Regions from separate parts of the Brucella sp. BE17 genome, predicted to be linked through region 1. Evidence: riboswitches for the same ligand, from Rfam matches in the RefSeq annotation. Region 1 holds a riboswitch; the other holds the start of a gene.

Region 1 (7,841 bases):
ACGACGGCCTGCCCGGTTCTCGCGGCGAATGGGTGACCATCTCAACCATATTACAGTGCCGGTAAGATTGGCGCCGCGATATGGCAGCAGGCTAAAAATCATCATCGCAAACTCCGTAGAATGTGCACGCTACCATACGGCACGCTGAATGTTTCTATTTTGGTTTATTGTAGAGACTGTGGCGGAGCATCACCCTTGAGACGAAATTGATTTAGTTAAGAAGAGGATTTTCGGCTCATTATAGCTCCATCAAAGGAAGCGAAGATGAGACAGAAATCTGTGCCGCAGACATCTACTTCCTAAAAGACGATCAGGAGTGCTAAAGCGCATTTTTCCTCATGGGGCGGCCAATTTGCGGCTCTAAACTTTCATCATCGCGACCTACCTTTGGGCATCAGCAGCCTTGGCGGCCGAATATAAAGAACAAACCTTCCGTACCAATCAATGTACGAAGCGACGGTATCACCCTTGCGGAAATATGCTCCCGACACGCCGCCAGCGGCCAGAATAGGCGAGCGGTCCGGGCGGGTTATCTGTTTTTCGCTTTCCATGCGTGCTGTGCGCCAGTGGCATATCGTGTCGGCTCGCCGCCTATAGTCGTGGGACAGCTCCGGATTTAGGCAATGAGGGGCCGGGAAGCGGATGAAAATTTCATATACAGAATAATTTGACATTATCATATATGACTTAAAGATATAAACATTTCTTTATGTTCTCTTGACAATCTGCGTCAGATGCTGGAAGTTCACCATGCCTAGGTTCTCCGGTGGTCGTTTGCGACACGCCGGGGCTAAGAGGGAAGTCGGTGCCCCGTCCCATTCGGGAAAGCCGGCGCTGCCCCCGCAACTGTAAGCGGCAAGCTTATGTCCACAATGTCACTGGGGTTTTTCCTGGGAAGACGGACCAGAGCAATAGCCGTGAGCCAGGAGACCTGCCTTGGTGAAATAACGTCCACGGGCGGGGTGTCCCGGTGTGCCGTAGCGAAGGCCGCGTAGCGGTATGTATCGCTATGAGTTCGCTGACCCATGCCCCCAACTCATCGGGGTGAGCCATGTCTCAAACTGCAATTTCAGTCGCCACCAAGGGCAAGCCAGCCGTCGATCGCCAGCGGATCGCGATGCGTCACGCTTTTACGTTCTGCCTCAAGAGCCATCGTTTTGATGAGAACTATCATCCCGCAGACAATACGCGTATCACGACGAATTTCGCTAATTTGGCCAGAGGGGAGAACCGCCAGGAGAACCTCCGTAACACCTTGAAGATGATTGACAATCGTTTCAACGCTCTGGCGCATTGGGATAATCCCAAAGGCGATCGTTATTCTGTAGAACTCGAAATCATTTCGGTCGAGATGAATATTGATGCGGAAGACAATCAGGATGCTTTCCCACTGATTGAAATCTTGCAAACGAATATCGTCGATCGGAAGACAAATCAACGCGTCGAAGGCATCGTAGGGAATAATTTCTCTTCGTATGTTCGAGATTATGACTTCAGCGTCGTGCTGCCCGAATACAATAAGGGGCGCCCCGCATTCAGCGCTCCGGATGACTTCGGCGATCTGCATGGAAAACTGTTCAAATGTTTTCTCAATTCCCATGCTTACAAAGAGCATTTTCGTAAGCCGCCGGTCATATGCTTGAGTGCATCCAGCAGCAAGACGTATCACCGCATTGGAAATCACCATCCCGTATTGGGTGTTGAATATCAGCAGAATGAATTATCTTCGACGGACCAGTACTTTCAAAAAATGGGGCTGCAGGTTCGCTTCTTCATGCCGCCGAACAGTGTTGCGCCTTTCGCTTTCTATTTTGTTGGCGATCTCCTCAATGACTACACTAATCTTGAGCTTATCGGCACAATCAGCACGATGGAAACTTTTCAGAAAATCTATCGGCCTGAGATTTACAACGCCAATTCCGTAGCTGGGTATCGCTTTCAGCCAAGTCTAAAGCATGAGGACTATTCACTAACACGCGTGGTCTATGATCGCGAAGAGCGTGGCCGGCTTGCTGTTGAGCAGGGAAAATTCGCTGAAGAGAACTTCATTAAACCGTATAAGACCGTCCTTGAGCAGTGGTCTGCCAACTACACCCTTTGACGAGCCAAAACAAAAGGTTGCCTATCATGAAAAGACTATTGCCTACGTCGACCGCCGGCAGTTTGCCAAAGCCTTCTTGGCTTGCAGAACCTGAAAAACTTTGGTCGCCTTGGAAGTTGCAGGATGATGAATTAATTGCGGGCAAGCAAGATGCTCTGCGCTTGTCTTTGGACGATCAACAACAGGCTGGCATTGATATCGTCAGTGACGGCGAGCAAACGCGCCAGCATTTTGTAACGACGTTTATTGAGCACCTCGACGGGGTCGACTTTGAAAAGCGTGAAACGGTCAGAATCCGCAATCGTTACGATGCGAGTGTGCCGACGGTTGTTGGCGCTGTATCGCGTCCAAAGCCGGTTTTTGTCGAAGACGCTAAGTTCTTACGTCAGCAAACTCAGCAACCTATCAAATGGGCCTTGCCGGGACCTATGACTATGATCGATACGCTTTATGATGCCCATTATAAAAGCCGTGAGAAACTGGCGTGGGAATTCGCAAGGATACTCAATGAAGAAGCCCGGGAACTGGAGGCTGCCGGCGTCGATATCATCCAGTTCGACGAACCGGCATTCAACGTCTTCTTTGATGAGGTCAATGATTGGGGTGTCGCTACCCTGGAGAGGGCAATTGAAGGTCTTAAGTGCGAAACTGCCATCCATATTTGCTATGGCTATGGCATTAAGGCCAACACTGATTGGAAAAAGACCCTGGGATCCGAGTGGCGTCAATATGAGGAATCCTTCCCCAAACTACAAAAGTCGAATATCGACCTGATCTCGCTAGAGTGTCAGAACTCGCATGTTCCCATTGACCTTATTGAACTCCTTCGAGGCAAAAAGGTGATGGTAGGGGCCATCGACGTCGCAACTCAAACGGTTGAAACTCCGGAGGAAGTCGCCAGCACTTTGCGAAAGGCACTTCGGTTCGTTGATGCCGACAAGCTCTATCCATGCACCAATTGCGGGATGGCTCCGCTACCTCGGAAAGTAGCTCGAGGCAAACTGGACGCTTTAAGTGCAGGTGCAGAAATCATCAGAAGAGAGCTTTCGGCCTAGTTCTGGCCGAGCAGCGGGAGTCAGACATGAACATGCTAGACCACCGCTTCGGTGGTCTTGAGCGTCAGCAGTACGCAAACGACACTTGTTTTCTGCGTTAATCTTGAAAGCTTGTGTTTTCATGCTTTTGAAAACACAAGCCACTTCTGTGTCTATACATTGATGCTGGGCCAGGAGGATACATCTATAACGTCTGGACCTCAGAGCCAGATCGCTTCATCCTAAATCCGATACACCAGATGCGGGGACTGAACACCTAGGCCCGACTTGGAACCGCGCCCGTATCTCTTCGAAGATCCTGACCCAGCTTCTTGCGCCGCGGCGAAGGCGCTCACTATCGTAGCGCTCATCAGGAGCGTGGATAGCATCGCTAGGCAGAATAAAGCCGATAACCACGCATTCCGTTTGCAAGGCCTCGCTGAGCTGTTCGACCAAGGGGATGGCGCCACCTGTACCGCGTAGAATGACCGGCGTTTCCCATTCCTTCTCAAGCCCCCGGGTCGCAGCCTTTAAATAGGGGCTGTGCTGCGACAGTATGACTGCGGAACTGCCGCCCTGGCCCTCGAACTCGACATGGCAACTCTCCGGCACCATCCGTTCGACATGGCTGCGGAACCGCTGGCGGATCATTTCTGGCGTTTGGCCGGCGACCAGCCGGAAGGACAGCCGTGTGGTTGCCGCCCCCGGCAGGACGGAGCGTTCACCCGGTCCCTGATTGCCACCGGTAATGCCGTTTATATCGACGGTCGGGCGACCCCACATGGCTTCGATCGGCGAGTAGCCTTCCTCAACGATGCCTCCGGCGAGGTCGACATCGGCGAAGAGTTCCGGTTGCTGGGATAACTCCTGCCACTGGTGACGTATGGCGTCGGGGATGTCGCACACCCCATCATAGAAGCCGTCTATGGCAACACGCCCCTTGTCGTCATGCAGGCTTGTGAGGATAGTACTCAGAACTCTGATCGGGTTCACGGCGACCGCACCGTAATGCCCCGAATGAAGGTCTGGATTTGGGGCAGAGATCGTAACACGTTCGTGGACGAGGCCCTTGAGCTGGGTCGTGATAGCAGGTTGCTCCGCCGACCACATCTCTGCATCACAAATGAAGGCAACATCGCAGGCGAGGTCTTCTCGGTATGCACTGATGAAATCCGGCAAGCTCGGCGATCCACATTCTTCCTCGCCTTCCAGCATGACAATGACGTCTGCGGGAAATTCACCATTCACACTTTTCCATGCCCGCAATGCTTCGATGAAGGTCCAGAGTTGGCTCTTGCTGTCGGAGGTGCCGCGCCCATAGAATCTGTCGAGGCCATCCTCTTTGATGACAGTCGGCGCAAAGGGCGTGTGTGTCCACTGGCCGAGATCACCCACGGGCTGTACATCGTAGTGCCCGTAGAACAACAGGCGCGGCTTGTTGTCGGTTAAAGCTTTGGAGGAGCGGGCGAGAACCACGGGATGCCCCTTCGTCTCGATCACATTAGCCGCTAGCCCAATGGTTGAAAGCTCCTGTCGCAGCCATTCCGCCGCCCTCGATATCCCTTCTCCGCTGGAAGGCTCGCTTGAGATCGACGGGATCGAAACCAGCTCAAGAAGCTTGCCTAGAGTGATATCAAACTTCTCGTCGATATCCCGCAGCACGTTTTCTGTCTTTGGCACGCCTTTTCCTTCCTCGACTCCTGAACGATTTTTTCCGATATCAGCCGTGATGGACCGTTTTTAGCGAAGCCGCATTTGCAGACTCGACGGTCCTGGCTTCGAGGGAGGCGAGCAAGCGCTCCACGTCCGCCCAGAGCTCGACTTCATCCTCCAGTCCGATGCTGAGGCGCAGGATGACGTCCGGACTGTTCCAAGCGGTGGCACTGCGAGAGCCAGCAATGGACATAGGGGCTGCGAGGCTCCGCGTGCCACCCCAGGAAGCGCCGATGGCAAAGGTCTTCAACGCGTCGAGAGACGCAGCGACGTGGATTGATGCCGCTTCCGTGAAAACAATGCTGAAAACACCGCTGGAGCCGAGGAAATCTCGCTTCCAAAGCTCATGGTCAGGGAAGGTTTCTAAGGCTGGATGAAGCACCTGCGTCACGAGAGGGTGGCCTTCGATCCTGCGCGCGAAATCGAGCGCAACACGCTCCGAATGGCGCAGGCGCACGCTGAGCGTCTCGAAGCCGCGAAGCACAAGCGAAGCGTCGTCCGGCGAAACACCGATGCCCATACGGCCTATCAGCGAACGGATCGGCGTGATCAGGGCGGTATCCCGCACTGTGATAGAGCCCATAAGCACATCGGAATGGCCCGATACGAACTTGGTAAGCGCTTCGGTGACGATATCTGCGCCATGCTGGAGCGGCTTGAAATTGAGTGGTGTCGCCCAGGTATTATCGACACCGACCAGAGCGCCATGCTCATGAGCTATGGCCGCGATCTTTGGCAGATCGAGGATTTCCATCGTTGTCGAACCGGGGCTTTCACACCAGACGATCCGGGTCTTTTTTCGTATCTTGGAGGTGACATCCTCCAATGATCGGGGATTGAAGAATTCGACATCCACACCGAGGCGATGCAAATCTGTCTGCGCCAGATCGCGCATCGGCGGATATGCGGTGTCGGCGATCAAAATGTGATCGCCGGCTGCCAGGAATGGAAGAACAGCCAATGCATTGGCTGCTTGCCCAGACGGGGTCAGAAATGTCCAGGCTCCGCCTTCAAGGCTTGTCAGTTTGGCTTCGAGCGTGCGCGTGGTCGGCGTACCGTAGAGGCCGTAAGAATAGCCCTCGCGTCCACGTTCGCCGCGCGATGCATAGGCCACAGCATCCTTGAAGACGATCGTCGAGGCACGATGGACGCCAACGCCGAGCGGCGTGAAACCGTCCGTCGGTACTTCGGGCGTGAGGACGCATTGGGTGAGATCGCTCATGGAAAAGCCTTTCGGAAGAAACGGGGCACGCTTGCGGAATCCAATTCCGAAACGAGCGATTCTGTGCTACTGCTATTCGCTGAAGTAATTGATGATGTAGGGGGAAGCCGGTGAACCTGAGACAAGTAGAAGTCTTCAGGGTAGTGATGACGAATGGTACGACGGCACGCGCCGCCGAGGTACTGCATGTCTCCCAACCTGCCGTCAGCAAGATGATCCAGGAGCTGGAGCGTTCGATTGGCTTCGACCTTTTCAAGCGGATCAAGGGGCGATTGCATCCGACCCAGGAGGGTCAGTTGTTTTTCCGGGAGGTCGAACAGGCCTTTCTGGGATTGAGCCATCTTCGCGGTGCGGCTGCCCGCATTCGGGATTACGGTTCCGGCGAAATCAGGATCGCTTGCCTTTCCGCCCTGTCGACCAATGTCCTGCCTCGCGCTCTTCACGCCTTCATGCAGGCCCACCCGAATATCGCGGTTACATTCCAGGCACGTATGTCGTCCAACGTGCGGGACCTCGTGGCATCCGGCCAGTTTGACCTCGGGGTGGTTGCGGACGAAATCGACCGAACCGGCGTCGAGGTCGAGGAGTTCGTCCAGTTCCGCGTGGCCGTCGCGTTGCCCAAAGGACATCCGCTCGAAGCCCTCGATGTCATCCGACCGGCCGATCTTGCGGGGCAGGCCTTTGTGGCGCTCGCTCCAGAAGACACGACCCGTCGCGAAGCAGAGATTGCCTTCGCAAAAGAAGGCGTGGCTGTTCGCACGGTGATGGAGACGCCGTACTCGACGACGATCTGCGCTATGGTGGCTGCGGGTATCGGCGTCGGCCTCGTCAACCCGTTGACGGCGGAACCTTACGAAGGCCACGGATTGACACTTCGGCCTTTCGAGCCAGCACTTCACTTCCGAACACTTCTTATCACTCCCCCTAATCGTCTTTCGTCCGCAATTCTGGAGGACTTCATCCGAGTGCTGCGTGAAGCGATCTGAGTGCATTCCCATTTTCATAGTCATGCCCGCCTCAAAGCACTTTGGAAAGAAAGGCGGCAGTGCGCGGGTTCTGCGGACTGGAAAGCATGGTGCGCGGGTCACCTTCCTCGACGATCTGGCCTTGATCCATGAAGACGAGATGATTTCCCACCTCGCGTGCAAAGCCGATTTCATGTGTAACGACAACCATTGTGATGCCGCTGCATGCCAGATCCTTGATGACGTCTAGCACTTCCCCGACCAGTTCGGGATCGAGTGCCGAAGTTGGCTCATCGAACAGCATTACCTCAGGCTCCATTGCAAGCGCACGAGCGATGGCGACGCGCTGCTGTTGGCCGCCAGAAAGCTGCGCCGGATACCGGTTTCCAAAGCCATCCAGTCCTACTCGCCTCAGCAGATCATCGGCCTTTTTTCTCGACTGCTCTCGTGACCAGCCGTTGACGTGCAGAGGTCCTTCCATGACGTTTTGCTGGGCGGTCATGTGCGGAAACAAGTGGAATCGTTGAAACACCATGCCTGTTAACCGCCGCTGAGCCGCAATCTGCCCCGGCGCAAGAGTGTGAAAGCGGCCGTTCCGCTCGGTGAAACCCTGCAATTCGCCCTTCAGAAAAACGCGACCGGCCGAAATGCTCTCCAGCTGATTTATGCATCGAAGCAACGTCGATTTTCCGGAGCCAGACGGGCCAATGGCCACGCAGACTTCACCGCGCCGCACCCGCAGATCCACACCTTTCAGTGCATGAACGATGCCATAGAATTTGTGAATGTTCTGCATCTCGACACAG
Region 2 (7,841 bases), on a different replicon from region 1:
TCTTCCAGAAGTCCGCGCTCGGCTTGCCCTTCCTCGCCTGCGCCATAGGCATAGCCGCCCCAGACGAGCCAGGCTTCAGCCAGATCGTCACGGTCCCGCCAGCCTTTCTCGTCCATTAGCGCCTGAAGACCTGCGCCATAGGCACCCGGCTTTGCGCCAAAGACGCGAAAACCTGCCCGGCGCTGCGCGGCCACACCATCCATGCCCTCGGTGACGAGCCGGGCACATTCGGCCTTCATGCGTGTTGAGATGGGATTATCGTCTGCCTGTTCATCAAGCGCGCCCACCGCCCGCACGGCCTTGTCGAACAAAGCAATCTGTTCCGGGAAAGCATCTCGGAAAAAGCCGGAAATGCGCAATGTCACATCCACACGCGGACGCCCAAGTTTTGCAACCGGCACGATTTCATAGCCCGTAACGCGGCGCGAGGCCATGTCCCAGACCGGCTTCACACCGATCAGCGCCAGCGCCTGTGCGATGTCATCGCCCCCCGTTCGCATGTTTGATGTGCCCCATGCCGACAGGCCGAACGAAGTTGGCCATTCGCCGTGATCCTGTGTGAAGCGCGTGATCAAGAGTTCCGCTGATTTGCGCCCCAGTTCCCATGCGGCGGGTGTGGGTACCGCGCGGCTATCGGTGGAAAAGAAATTGCGCCCCGTAGGTAAAACGTCCGGGCGTCCGCGCGTCGGCGCACCCGATGGGCCGGGCGGCACAAAACGCCCGCCAAGGGCTGAAAGAAAGCCTTCGATCTCCGCAGGTCCGCAGGCTGTCACCATGGGTCGCAAATGCTCATTGATGGATTGCAGAACCGCTTTTGTCTGCGTCCAGCTTTCCGGGCATTCCGCATGACCATTAACCAGTTGTGCCGCAAACAATTCGATGCGCTCGACCGTATCACCGGTAGTGCGCCACGGGTCGGCACTCACAGATATGAGTTCCAACGGCTTCGGCCCTGTCCAGGGTTCCGCCATTGTGCAATCGAGCGGATCGAATTCTAGTTCACAATCGGTAGCGATCGCACGCTGTAAACTCTGCTCGCCGGGATCACCGCCGAGCGAGAGCGGAATGCCGCGCGGCACACGGGCAAGTGCGACCAGAAGATCGGTCAAAAGCCGCCCTTCGGGTGCAAGGCCGAAAATATGCAAACCATCGCGGATTTGCATTTCTTTCAGATCGCAAAGAAAGGCGTCGAGCTTTTGCAGCGCCATGTCCTCGTCGTCCTGATCCTGAATGCCCGCATCGCGGTCAAGACCGATATCGCGCACCAGATCGAGAATCTGCGCTTTCAACCGCACCAGACGGCGCGGATCGACGCCCGATGCTTCGTAATATTCATCGACCAGCGCTTCGAGATCTTTGAGCGGCCCATAGCTTTCGGCTCGCGTCAAAGGTGGCGTCAGATGATCGATGATGACGGCGGCCGCGCGACGCTTGGCCTGTGTGCCTTCACCAGGATCATTGACGATGAAGGGATAGATATGCGGTGTCGGACCAAAGACCGCTTCCGGGTAACAGTTTTCCGAAAGTGCCAAAGCCTTGCCCGGCAGCCATTCCAGATTACCGTGCTTGCCCATATGGGCGATAGCATCAACCTTGGCCACGTCGCGCAAACAGGCATAGAATGCCAGATAGCCGTGCGGCGGCACCAGATCGGGCGAATGATAGCTTTCCTTGGGATCGATATTATAGCCGCGTGCGGGCTGGATTCCGATCCATGTTTCGCCCGTCTTCATCAAGGGCAGCGCAAAGCCATTCAGACCTGCATCAAAAAACGGATCATTTTGCGGCTCGCCCCAACGCCCGGAAATCTCATCCTGAATCGCGTCGGGAAGCTTTTCAAAGAAAGCCTTGTATTGATTGAAGGAAATGGTTTCGCGGATTTCGCGCCCATCACGCGCTGCATTGGTTGGACCGGCTATCAAAAGCTGCATCAGCGCATCGCCATCGGTGGGAACCTCGCCGACCGCATAGCCCGCGCCCGCCATGGCACGCAACACTTCCACCGTTCCAGCAGGTGTATCGAGACCGACGCCATTACCAAGCCGCCCGTCGCGATTGGGGTAATTGGCAAGGATCAGCGCAACACGGCGATCAAATGGTTTCTTGCGTCGCAACCGCACCCAGTTTGCCGCAAGTTGCGCCACGAAAGCGACGCGGCTTTCCTCCGGCTCGTGGGTGACGATATCCGCTTCGACCGCGGCGTCATATTGCTGCGCGGACTTGAATGACACGGCTCTTGAAAGCACGCGTCCATCGACTTCAGGCAATGCGACATTCATGGCAAGGTCGCGCGCCAGCAAACCCTGCTGTGAAGCTTGCCATGTCTCTTTCGGCGTACCGGAAAAAATCACCTGCAACACCATGTTGCCGCGCTGGTCGAGCACGGTCGGCTTACGTTCGGCACCCGGCGATGAAATCGCAAAGCCGGTGGCGTTGAGCACAATATCAGGCGTGCAATCGTCAAAAAGGCCATCTACCACCGCCGCAGACAAGCGGTCCTTGAGGCTTGAGACAAAGATTGGCAGCGGGTTCAGGCCTTGTGACTGCAAGGCCTTGATCAGCGCCTCCACCGGCTGCATCTGCCCGCTTTGCACAAGCGCACGGTAGAAGACGATAGCCGCAACAGGCCCGTCCGCTTGCTGCCACGCGGTTCGGATACGGTCGAGCGAAGGCGCAGACATGCCCGGCCACCAAAGCCCCGCTTTAAGCAGTGGTGCTGCCTCCGCCGGTTTTTCACCGCGCGCGATCAGAGCTACGCAATAATCAAGGAAGTGACGCACATTGATCGCCCCGCCCTCGATCAGATAGTGCCAGAGAGCATCGCGCTCTTGCGCCGCCACCGTGCAATAACGCGCAAGCGCCATATCCGGTTTGTCATCGCCCGGCAGCACGACTAGCTTGATATCTTGCGCAAGGGCCGCAGAGTGCAGCGCTTGCAATCCATAGGGCCAGTAGGTTTCGCCGCCGATAATACGCACCACGATGAGTTTTGCGTGACGCGCTGTGCGCTCGACATAGGCATCGACCGACATCGGGTGCATGAGGCTTAGAAAATTGGCAAGCCTGAGCTTCACCGTTCCCGGTGCCTGACGATGCGCTTCAGCCACTGACCCCAGTTCGGTGTCGGCAGCGGAAAGGAACAAAATATCGCCCGGCGTCTGACCGAGATCGACGGCCTCATTGCCGTCGCTGATTGTTCCTTTTTGGGCAAGCAGAAGATGCATTACAAAACAGAAGCTCTAACAGCCGTCGTAATTGCATCCTGATCGATATCATGCAGGCCGATCACCACAAGCCGCGTGGCCCGTGTCTCGTCCTTGCCCCATGGGCGGTCGAAATAATGCTCGACGCGCTGGCCCACTGCCTGCACCACAAGCCGCATCGGCTTGCCCGGCACATCCACAAAACCCTTGAGCCGCAGAATATCGTGATCCGCGATCACTGTTTTCAGCTTGTCGGTAAAAGCCTTGGGATCATTGACAGAGCCGGCTTCAACGACAAAGCTTTCAAATTCGTCATGGTCATGTTCATGGCCATCGGCGTGATGGATTTCATGATGCGACTTTCGGTTGGCGATATCGTCTTGTGTGCCGACACCAAGCCCGAGCAGCACCTCAGCACCAAGCTTACCAAAACTTGCAGGCACCATGTTGATACGTCGTGTCGACCGCTCTGCCACATCAGATTTCACATGTTCGAGCCGATCTGCATCGATTAGATCAGCTTTATTGAGTACGATCAGATCGGCTGCATGAATCTGATCCTCAAAAAGTTCCTCTAAAGGGCTTTCATGATCAAGACTTTCGTCCGCTGCACGTTGCGCATCGACCTTGTCGTGGTCATCGGCAAAACGCCCTTCGGCGACGGCGGCTGCATCAATCACCGTGACGACGCCATCAACCGTCACCTGTGTGTTGATCTCCGGCCAGTTGAAGGCGGCAACGAGGGGCTGCGGCAGCGCCAGACCCGAGGTTTCGATCACGATATGATCGGGACGATCCGCGCGATCGAGAAGTTTTGTCATGGTCGGAATGAAATCGTCAGCCACAGTGCAGCAGATGCAGCCATTGTTGAGTTCGATCACATCTTCCTCGCGGCAGGCCTCAATGCCACAGCCTTTCAAGATACCGCCATCGACACCCAGATCGCCGAACTCGTTGATGATCAGCGCAATGCGCTTGCCATTGGCGTTTTCCAGCAAATTGCGGATCATCGTCGTCTTGCCGGAACCCAGGAAGCCCGTGATGACCGTTGCCGGAATTTTTTGACCCTGCATAAAACTAACCCTTCATTTTGAGCGGCAGACCTGCCGCCATGAAATAAACTTCATCCGCAACCGATGCTACCGCCTGATGCGCAAAACCCGCGAAATCTCGAAATTCTCGCGCCATGCGGTTTTCCGGCACGATGCCAAGCCCGACTTCGTTGGAAACCAGAATCACGGGACTGACAAGCTTGCGCAAGCTTGCCGCCAGTTTGTGCGTTTCAGCCGCAATATCAAGCTCGGCCATCATCAGATTGGTGATCCACAGTGTAAGGCAATCGACCAGCACAAAGCGGTCGTGACCCATGTTTTTTTCCAGCGCACCGACAAGATCAAGCGGCTCTTCTACCGTCTGCCATTGGGACCCGCGACGGTCGCGATGAATGGCAATACGGTTTTCCATTTCGCCATCAAATGCGCGTCCGGTTGCGAGATAAACGGGCTGAAGCCCGGAGGCTTCAACCTTCTTCTCGGCAAAAGACGATTTCCCCGAACGCGCTCCGCCAAGAACGAAAGTGATTTTTGCAAATTCAGTTCGCGGCGGAGCCATGGTTTCAGCCTTCGATTTCCGTTGATGCGTAGGTCTGGATGAACCAGCCCAGTGCCAGACCAATCACTGCCCACAGAAACAGGTTGGTTGCAAGCGAGGAAACCGCATATTGCGACGCAAGCAAGGCGGGAACGGGCGATGCAATGTCATGCGGGTGCGGCGCACCATAAAGATGCGGCGCAATAATGAGCGCTAGACCCGCGATTCTTGCCCAGATTTCGGATCGCAATACGATAAGGTAAAGACCGATTCCGCTGAACAGCACCGTCACCAGCCACCAGAGCTGCCGCGTCGCAAGCTCTGCGGCAGGCATTGCTGGCAGTTCCGGCGAAAGGCCGAGCGCCGGCAGGAACGCCACAGCAAAAAAACCGGCAACACCCCAGTAAATGCCGTTTCGCACCGTGATGCGGCGACCAGCCAGAAGTGCTGTACCTCCGAGCAACAGGGCAAAGCCCGCGCCTGCAACGAGATTGGCGAGCAAGGTATTTCCGAGGCGTCCAAAAGGCAGCTCGGCCCCCTCTTCCTCATTTGCTGCCACCTCATCATGGTCGTGCGGCGCAGCGTCTGCTTCTGTATGACTATGCCCGCCCCCAGCATCTTCGTAAGTTTCTGCCTCAAGAATCAGCGGCACGGTTTTGAGATACATGACAGGCGTCACCAGAACCCCTGCCAGCAGGCCTGCGGCAAGCGTGGCCAATAAATAACGAATCAACATTTTTGTCCCTCAACAGAAAACCCGCTCCAATGGCCGTCCACCATTGAGCGTTTTTCAATTCCCAGTTTGTGAAAACAGCAGAGCCTTATGGCCCAGATCAGTGGCAGGGAAACCCATAGGCATGACGCGTGTCATGTGCCGAATCGTGCAGCGTGTCGGAATGCGCCAGTCCAACACCGTAGATCAGGAAGGCTCCGAGCAGAAGCGACAACGAGGCCGTCACAAGACGGGTGGCAAGGGGCAAAGGGAGTGTAGTACTGAGTGAATTTTCGTTACGCGCAGCCATGACAACCTCCGTGCAGGCAGCAGGGAAAACCTCCCATCGGGTGCGGACATGATGTCCTTCACGCAACAGGCAGGTCTCCTGGCTCACGGGTCGTAAGGAGTAAAACACCTTCCCGGAAATTATGGTTTCCAGTGGCTGCCGGTTGCCCGGCCTGTTTCATCCCTCTCCGCTCTACAGTCGCGGGGTCGGCTGCGATAAAGACGCCCGGCTTGGGTCCGTCCGTCGCATTCCCTTTTCGCATTGCCGGGACTCTCATCCCGGCAAAACCTGTCGCATGATCAAACATTAGGCTTCTGCCAGAGCGGCGTCAATTGGCCTGACGATAGAGCATCACACCAACCACCAGCGTCCCCGCGTTTCGCCAAACTCTATCAGTTGGCGCGTGCGGGGCGCGCCCACTGCACATTGTCAGCCCTGACCAAGCACGCCTGGGCAAAGACCTGAGCGCGAGCCAGAAAGTGACTATGGAAGCGAAAATAAGGCATCGATATCAAGACAGGCTTCCAGTTCTTGAGCCAGCTCATCAAGCGCCGTTTCAACACTGGCGCGGTAGTTCTCGCCTGAGCCGCGCAGGCCCAGCCTTGCCAGAAACTTTTGCCGGAATTGATCAGAACCGAACACGCCGTGCAGATAAGTTCCCATAATCCGGCCATCCGCAGCAACTGCGCCATCGTCATGATTGCCAATGCGAGAAAAGGGGCGCGCTGCATCAGGGCCGGTGCTACGACCAATGTGGATTTCATACCCCTCGATCGGTGCATTAAGGAAAAGCGAGGTCGCCGTGACGTTGCGCACGATCTTTTCCGGCTCCATGACTGTTTCCACGTCAAGCAGCCCCAATCCATTGACCTCGCATGTTTGTCCCTCGATGCCATCTGGATCGCTGATCCGATTGCCCAGCATCTGAAACCCGCCGCAAATACCCAGCACATGGCCGCCCCGCCGTACATGCATTTCCAGATCACGGTCCCAGCCGTTCTCTCGAAAGGCACAAAGATCGGCAATCGTGGATTTTGTTCCCGGCAGGATAACAAGACCTGCATCCTGCGGCAAAGCCTGCCCCGGCGGCACCATGACCACCTCGACCTGTGGTTCGGCTTTCAGCGGATCCAGATCGTCGAAATTGGCGATCCTCGGCAGCATGGGCACGGCCACCTTGAAACTTTTCCCTTCACCGCGCACAGCTCGTTCCAGCACAACCGAATCTTCCGCCGGAAGCCGTGATACGGCCTTCAGCCAAGGCACCACCCCGAAAGAGCGCCAACCGGTAAAATCCGTGATTGCTGCAAGCCCGTCATCAAACAGCGAAATGTCGCCGCGAAACTTATTGATGAGAAAGCCGCGCACCATGGCACGGTCTTCCTGCGTAAGGATTGTATGCGTACCGACCAGCGAGGCAATGACCCCGCCTCTGTCGATATCGCCGATAAGGACAACCGGCACATTCGCGCGCGTTGCAAATCCCATATTGGCAATGTCGCCTGCACGCAGATTGATCTCGGCAGGAGAACCAGCCCCTTCCACCAGCACCAGATCGGCGTGCTGACTGACATGTGCGAAGGATTGCAAGACCGCTTGCATCAATTGCGGCTTTAATTGCTGGTAATAGCGTCCACGTGCCTCGCCATACACTTTTCCATGCACGACAATCTGACTGCCCATGTCGGTTTGGGGTTTAAGCAGAACCGGGTTCATATGCACCGACGAGGGCACACCACATGCCAAGGCTTGCAGCCATTGCGCACGACCAATCTCTCCGCCGTCATCACTGACAGCAGCATTGTTCGACATGTTCTGCGGCTTGAAAGGGCGCACCTTCAATCCGCGATTGCGCGCCGCACGGCAAAGCCCCGCGACAAGAACACTCTTGCCGACATCCGAACCCGTCCCCTGAAACATGATCGCGCGTGCCATGCGTTGTGCCTAGCGGAAGTCTTGGCCGCTTGCAATGACAGCACCTTGCGAAATCTTATATGTAAAAACGCACAACAGATTGTTGCAGAATTGAGCAACATTATTTCACTGC

The links. A riboswitch is a leader RNA that binds a small molecule or an ion and turns the genes downstream of it on or off. The one in region 1 is predicted to bind cobalamin.
Positions count from the first base shown of each region.
Region 2: linked by a shared signal. The riboswitch ahead of AAIB41_RS05595 (CbtB-domain containing protein) and the one ahead of AAIB41_RS13880 (DUF1852 domain-containing protein) in region 1 are both predicted to bind cobalamin.

Region 1 is NZ_CP154468.1:542,649-550,489, forward strand. It holds cobalamin riboswitch at 740-954, shown strand; gene AAIB41_RS13880 (DUF1852 domain-containing protein) at 1,118-2,101, shown strand; gene AAIB41_RS13885 (methionine synthase) at 2,128-3,156, shown strand; gene AAIB41_RS13890 (M20/M25/M40 family metallo-hydrolase) at 3,373-4,815, opposite strand; gene AAIB41_RS13895 (aminotransferase class V-fold PLP-dependent enzyme) at 4,856-6,070, opposite strand; gene AAIB41_RS13900 (LysR substrate-binding domain-containing protein) at 6,181-7,056, shown strand; gene AAIB41_RS13905 (amino acid ABC transporter ATP-binding protein) at 7,088-7,841, opposite strand, start outside.
Region 2 is NZ_CP154467.1:1,135,546-1,143,386, forward strand. It holds gene cobN (cobaltochelatase subunit CobN) at 1-3,224, opposite strand, end outside; gene cobW (cobalamin biosynthesis protein CobW) at 3,224-4,276, opposite strand; gene cobU (bifunctional adenosylcobinamide kinase/adenosylcobinamide-phosphate guanylyltransferase) at 4,281-4,814, opposite strand; gene AAIB41_RS05590 (CbtA family protein) at 4,819-5,529, opposite strand; gene AAIB41_RS05595 (CbtB-domain containing protein) at 5,627-5,815, opposite strand; cobalamin riboswitch at 5,866-6,101, opposite strand; gene AAIB41_RS05600 (cobyric acid synthase) at 6,278-7,729, opposite strand.